DNA from 2 places in the Serratia sp. LSHTC3 genome. Region 2 is predicted to be linked to the other one. Evidence: riboswitches for the same ligand, from Rfam matches in the RefSeq annotation. Region 2 holds a riboswitch; the other holds the start of a gene.

Region 1 (3,403 bases), on a different contig from region 2:
TGACCTACCGCACCGCCAAACGGTTGGCGGAAAAGAAACAGGAGCTGCAGCGCATCAGCACCCGCGATGGGCTGACCGGCCTGTATAACCGCCGCCACTGGGAGCACCTGCTGCATCGCCAGTTCGACAGCTGCCGCCGCTACCAGGACAACGCCACGCTGATCCTGATGGATATCGATCGCTTCAAAACCATCAACGACACCTTCGGCCATCCGCTGGGAGATGAAGCCCTGGCGGCGTTGGCGGAAGAGCTGCTGATCGGCATGCGCAACGTGGATATCGTCGGGCGCTACGGCGGCGACGAGTTTGGCGCAGTGCTGCCGAACACCAGCGCTGAACAGGCGGAAATCGTTCTGCGCCGTATCCAGCAGCGGCTGGACGCGGTCAGCTTCAAGGAGGCGCCGCAGCTGCGGCTGCAGATCAGCGCCGGCATCGCTAACTTCCACCCCGCGCTGGGCGGCTATCTGGACTGGCTGAAAGCGGCCGACGGCGCGCTCTATCGGGCGAAGCAGAATGGCCGCAACCGGCTGGAAACGGCAGCGCCGCCAGGGGAGTAACTTACTGACTTAATAACTTGGCAAAATACTTCGGCGCTTCGACAAAGCCTTCACGCCGGTAAAACGCATGCGCCCGCTCGCGGCGGCTGTGGCAATGGACTTCCAGCCGATCGCAGCCGCGACGGTGCGCCAGCGCCTCGCCTGCCGCCAGCAACCGCCGCCCTACGCCCGCGCCGCGCGCCCGATCGTCGACGCAAAAATAGCTGATGCGGCCAATGTCGCCGGCCAACGCCAACTGCGGCAGAAAATGCAGCGACAACACGCCCAGCACTTGTTCGCCCTGCTCCGCCACCAGCAACGCCTCGTCCGGGTGCGCCAGAAGTTGGTGCATCCGCTGTGTCAGAAACGCCTCGGTGCCAGGATAATCCAGCGCCGCCATTAATTCAGCGATAGCGTGCCGGTCGCTCAGACGCGCCGTTCTGATTTCCATCCGTTTTACCTCGCAGAGTGTCGATACTACAAAATAGGCGGCATTAGGTGTAACATCCACCGGGTGCGGCGAAAAAGGCCGTGCGGCACGCTGGAGATGACATTCCTCCCTAACCGCCTTCACAGGCTGATGATGTCTACGTAACCTCTCGGAGAGAGGCGCGTAGCGTTACGCCTGTCCCTTTCCGAGCCTCGTGAATTTCTCTGATTGAAAGGTAGTTGCCCCATGTTGAGCTCTTTACTGGCCGTATTTATCGGCGGCGGCGTCGGCAGCGTTTTGCGCTGGGCGGTAAGTATGAAAATGAATCCGCTGAACGCCCACATTCCGCTCGGTACGCTGATGGTCAATCTGATCGGCGGTTTTATCATCGGCCTGGCGATGGCGATTTTCACCCGCATGACGCATCTGGATCCCACCTGGAAATTACTGATCACCACCGGATTCTGCGGCGGCCTGACCACCTTCTCCACCTTTTCGCTGGAGGTGGTATACCTGATGCAGGATGGCCGCTTCGGCTGGGCGCTGGCCAACATGCTGCTCAACCTGGCCGGCTCGCTGGCGATGACGCTGCTGGCCTTTATGCTGGTGATGTGGGTCAACGGGCGATAAGGCCTTAATGTTTCCTTAATCTTGCATGCGCATAATCTCATCCAGTACCCCTGACTGGATGAGAAATCGCTATGTTTAGCCTGCCGAAAACCGCCGCCGAAGCGATCGCCGTTGCGCTGTGCGTGCTGATCGTCGCCGCCTTTATCAAATCCTACCTGTTCGCTTAAACGCCTTTTATCGCAGCACGCGTTCATCTTGCGTCTTTCCGGTCGGTTACACTACAATTGAGAATGAACGTTCACACCCAAAAATGTGAACCCGGCTCACGCGTAGCAAAGGATCGGGCAGATGCTCCCCCCCAACGACAGTAAACAGGCCAAAGTGCAGGCTCGCCGCGATCAGATCGTCGAAGCGGCGAAAACCAGCTTCCGCCGCCACGGCTTCCATGCCGCCAGCATGGCGGAGATCGCCCAAGGCTCGCAGCTTAGCGTCGGGCAAATCTATCGCTATTTCGCCAATAAAGACGCGATCATCGAAGAGATCGTCAACCGCATCATCACCAGCAAGATGCAGCGCCTGGAAAACCTTGGCGATCACATCAACCTGATCGCCGGTACGCTGGCGGCGCGCACGCTGTTTCAGCAACCGGGCGAGAGCGAAACCGATCACATGCTGATGCTGGAAGTGACCGCCGAGGCCACGCGCAACCCGGTGGTGGCCAAATTGCTCAGCGATGCGGAAGCGCGGCTGTTTCGCCACGTGTGCCACAACCTGCAGCGGCTGTATCCCGATTTCAGCGCGGAAGAGATCGCCGCCCGGGTGGAGTTTATCGCCGTCATGAGCGAAGGCACCGGTTACCGGATCCTTACCACGCAAAAAGCCGATGCGTCCCTGCTGCGCGATCTGTATCAGCAGGCCATTTCTCACCTGTTCAGGAAATCTTAATCTCCCATGACCAAACACTTAGCCAGACAACGTCTGGTGTACGCCGTCGTGCTTGGCCTGCTGGCCGCGCTGGGGCCGCTGTGCACCGATCTCTATCTGCCCGCCCTGCCGGAAATGGCGGGCGAGCTGAATACCTCCACCGCCGCCGCGCAGCTCAGCCTGACCGCCGGGCTGCTAGGCCTGGGCGTCGGCCAACTGATTTTCGGCCCTTACAGCGACAAGCTGGGCCGCATGCGCCCGCTCCTGCTGTCGCTGATCCTGCTGCTGGGCGCTTCGCTGTGGTGCGCGCTGGCGCCCACCATCGACCAGTTGCTGATCGCTCGCCTGCTGCAGGGCATCGCCGGCGCCGGCGGCGCGGTGATTTCTCGCGCCATTGCTCGCGATCTGTACGCCGGCCATGAGCTGACCCGTTTCTTCGCCTTGCTGATGCTGGTTAACGGCCTGGCGCCGATCGTCGCGCCGGTGCTGGGCGGCGTGATGCTGCAGGTGATGAACTGGCGCGGCATCTTCGGCGTGCTGGCGGCCATCGCCGTGCTGCTGTTCAGCCTGTCGGCGCTGAAGCTGCGCGAATCCCTGCCGGTCGAGCGCCGCAGCCAGGGCGGCATTCTGGCGATGCTGATGTCGCTCGGCGGGTTGCTGACCCAGCGCTATTTCATGGGCCTGTGCCTGACGCAGGGCTTCGTAATGGCCGGCATGTTCGCCTATATCGGCGCTTCGCCTTTCGTCTTGCAGCAGATCTACGGCCTCAGCCCGCAGATGTTCAGCCTGTGCTTCGCCATTAACGGCGTCGGGCTGATCATTGCGGCGCAGCTGGCCAGCCGTCTCAGTTCACGTTGGGGGGAACGCCGGGTGTTGAGGGGCGGGTTAACGCTGGCGGCCGTCGCGTCGCTGTTGCTGCTGTTGGCCGCCGCGCTGCATGCGC
Region 2 (3,403 bases):
CCGTCCAGCGCGATCAGTCGGCGGTCAATCTCCTGTTGTTGGCGCACATCCACCCCGCGCAGCGCCTCATTGATCGCCGTTTTGATGCTGTGCACCGCCTCCAGTACGCCTTTGCCGCCGAAACGGTGCGGATCGCCGTCGCGGTGCTCCACCGCCTCGCGCGACCCGGTGCTGGCGCCGGAGGGGACCGAAGCCCGGGCCACGACGCCCGCCGCGCTCATTTCGACTTCGACGGTCGGGTTGCCGCGCGAATCCAGGATTTCTCTGGCGGTTACGCTTTCAATCTCATAGCTCATGGGTAGTCACCTCATTCTAGGGAGTTGGCACATGCTTTATCAGCACGTCGATGGACAAATGGTTAATGAACTCGAAGCCGAAGGAGGAAAAGACGCCGAACGGACGGTTCTGATGGCCTAACAGCAACAGATCGACGCCTTCGCGGGCAATCAGGGCTTCGACGTCTTTGAAGCGATGGATACTGACAATTGCGCGCACCTCCAGGGGGATTGAGCAGTCTTCCACCAGACGGCTGAGCATGGCCTTGGCGGCGATCACCTCGCTGGACTGGCGATCTTTGGTCAGCGAATCGCTGAGGTAGTCCAGCTCGGCATAGTCGGCGCTGATGTGCGCCACGGTAATGCGCGTATTCATCTGCTGATTGAGGCGTTCGGCATGATGCAACAGCAGCCGGCCGTCGCGTTCATCCTGCACCAGCAGTAAAGCATGTTGGTAGAGCGGCATGACTTATCTCCCTGCGTTAGCGATCTGGCGGGTTAACCACGGTAAAACCTCTTTTTTCCGGCTCGTCATGCCGGGCAGAGACACCTGACGAATGTCGAGCACCCGGTTCGGCGAGAAATACAGGGTGGAGCGACGGCAGGTGATATCGGTGACCAATAGCGCGGCCATCTCCAGCCCGGCTTCCTGCTTCGCATGTTCAAGCGCCTGTTGCAGTGCGGGCAACAGCGGATCGATGTCGCTCATGGTCCGCACTTCTATCTGCGACAGCAGCAGCGAGACGCTATGGATGCGGTAATTCTTGGCGTCGCGGTGCAGCAACTGCGCGGCGGATTGCCCCGAGAGATCGGTTTTGGCGGCGAGCAGCCCGGCGGTGAAGGCGTCATAGTCGACATGAGCAATTGCGCGCAACCGCGAGACCGCCAGCCGATCCTGTTCGGTGGCGGTCGGCGCGCTCAGCGCGACGGTATCGCTCAAAATGGCGCCCAGCAGCAGCGTGGCCTGGGCGGAAGAAAGCGGCATCGGCCTTTCCGCCGCCAGGATCTGCAGGATCACGGTGGCGCAACAGCCGACGGCGCGAACCCAGACATCGGGCGGGTTGCGAGTGACTAACGTGCCCAGCCGGTGATGGTCGATAACGCCGACCACATCGCTGTCGGGCAATGAGGCCGGCCCTTGTTCGACGTCGGTAAAATCGACCAGCCAGACTTTACGGTCACGGAGATCTTCTGTCAGCAGCGCAGGCGCTTGTACGCCGGCGGCGGCCAGTATGTAGCGGGTTTCCGGCGTCAGTTCGCCAAGGCGGAAAGCGACGGCCGGTTTGCCGAGGTGATTGAGCCAGTCCGCGATCACCAGCGCGCTGCAGATGCTGTCGCTGTCGGGATTTTTATGGCCGAAAACGTAAAGCGGCATTTCCCGCGCGTCGGCATCGGGCTGGAGTGGAAAAGGGGTAAAGCGTGAGATTTCATTCATAGCGACTCCTGACATACCTGCCTAAAAAATAAAGCGAAGTTGTATATCAGGCGTCATCATCCGGTTCGAGCGAACGCGGCGGTTGGGAAAGGTGGAACACCATCACCTTGTGAACGACTGTAGCGCAGCGCGGTGACAAACGCAACGCCTGGCAAAGCTGGCGAGAATGCGCAATCGGATTGATACTGAGTGAGTCTATGATGGACAAGGATATTTGCCGCTAATCGACGGAAACGCTGAACGGACTCACGCCGGCTATGCCGGGTCCGTCGGTGACACAATGGGAGACAACATGCTCGAACCCTGCTTCCCCGAAAACGAAGCCGAACGCCTGTCGGTATTGCATTCGCTGAACGTGCTGGATTCAAACTCGGTGGAAAAACTGGATCGCATCACGCGGTTGGCGGCGAAATACTTCGGCGTGACCATCGCGCTGGTGTCGCTGATCGACCGGGATCGCCAATGGTTTTTATCGCGTTACGGTCTGGATGCCCGGGAAACGCCGCGCAATATCTCGTTTTGCGGCCATGCTATCTTGCAACGCGAAGCGCTGGTGGTGCCCGATACCGCCAAAGACCCGCGCTTTTTCGATAATCCGCTGGTGATTGGCGGGCCGCGGATCGGTTTTTACGTCGGGCAGCCACTGCTGTCGCTCGACGGGTTGCCGCTCGGTACCCTGTGCATTATCGACAGCCAGCCGCAGCCGTTTTCCCCGGAACAACTGGCTGACCTGCACGATTTCGCTGCCGTGGTGGAGGAGTATTTGCAGAGCATTGAACGCCACGTCTATACCGAAAACCTGAAGTCCAATCTGCAACGCTCGGAAGCCCTGTTCGAACAGACCTTCGCCCAGGCGGCGGTAGGGATGGCGCTGGTGTCGCTGCAGGGGTATTGGCTGCGGGTCAATCCGCGCATCTGCGAAATGTTGCGCTATTCCGAGCGCGAGCTGATGGATCGCACCTTTCAGGACATTACCTATCCGCTCGATCTCAACACCGATCTGGAAAAACTGCAGCAGCTGCTGAGAAACGAGATCAGCACTTACTCGCTGGAGAAACGTTATTTCCGCGCCGACGGCTCGATCATCTGGGTGCAGCTGACGGTGGCGTTAAACCGGCTGCCTAACGGCAAGCCGGACCATTTCATCTCGGTTATCGTCGATATCAGCGAGCGCAAGGCGGCGGAGGCCGATCTGTTCGCTCTGCAACACGAGCTGGAACAACGCGTCGAAATCCGCACGCGAGAGCTGAACGTGGTCGTCAAGAAACTCAACGAAGAGATTGAAACCCGGGTGCTCGCCGAATGTCAGCTCAGTGCGGAGAAGGAGCGTTTGCGCGCCATTACCGACAACATGCCGGCCTTAATCAGCCAGATCGACGGCAATGAACGCTACCTGTTCGCCAACAGCGCCTACAAAACCTGGTTCGGGCTGGAGGAGTCCAGTCTCAGAGAAATGACGGTGCGCGATTTCATGGGGGAAAGCGTTTATCGGATAGCAAAACCGATGATCGAACGGGCCCTCGCGGGCGAAATGGTGAGTTTCGAGAATGAGCTCCAGACCCAGAAGGGGTTGCTGATGATCCACACCACGCTGGTGCCGTGTGAAGCGCAGGGGTTTTACATTCTGTCGATGGACATTACCGAGTTGAAGCGGCTGCAGCAGCGGCTGGAATATGACGCAACCCACGACATG

What was found. A riboswitch is a leader RNA that binds a small molecule or an ion and turns the genes downstream of it on or off. The one in region 2 is predicted to bind fluoride.
Region 1: another riboswitch for fluoride. It lies ahead of crcB (fluoride efflux transporter CrcB); the one in region 2 lies ahead of AC2CGI_RS07120 (DHHA2 domain-containing protein).

The regions. Positions count from the first base shown of each region.
Region 1 is NZ_JBXUNP010000005.1:241,810-245,212, reverse strand. Features, by position in the region: gene AC2CGI_RS19445 (diguanylate cyclase) at 1-557, shown strand, start outside; gene AC2CGI_RS19440 (GNAT family N-acetyltransferase) at 559-987, opposite strand; fluoride riboswitch at 1,071-1,133, shown strand; gene crcB (fluoride efflux transporter CrcB) at 1,213-1,596, shown strand; gene AC2CGI_RS19430 (TetR/AcrR family transcriptional regulator) at 1,885-2,481, shown strand; gene AC2CGI_RS19425 (multidrug effflux MFS transporter) at 2,488-3,403, shown strand, end outside.
Region 2 is NZ_JBXUNP010000001.1:1,504,472-1,507,874, reverse strand. Features, by position in the region: gene eno (phosphopyruvate hydratase) at 1-296, opposite strand, end outside; gene AC2CGI_RS07125 (adenine nucleotide alpha hydrolase family protein) at 313-741, opposite strand; gene AC2CGI_RS07120 (DHHA2 domain-containing protein) at 745-1,710, opposite strand; fluoride riboswitch at 1,751-1,826, opposite strand; gene AC2CGI_RS07115 (diguanylate cyclase domain-containing protein) at 2,003-3,403, shown strand, end outside.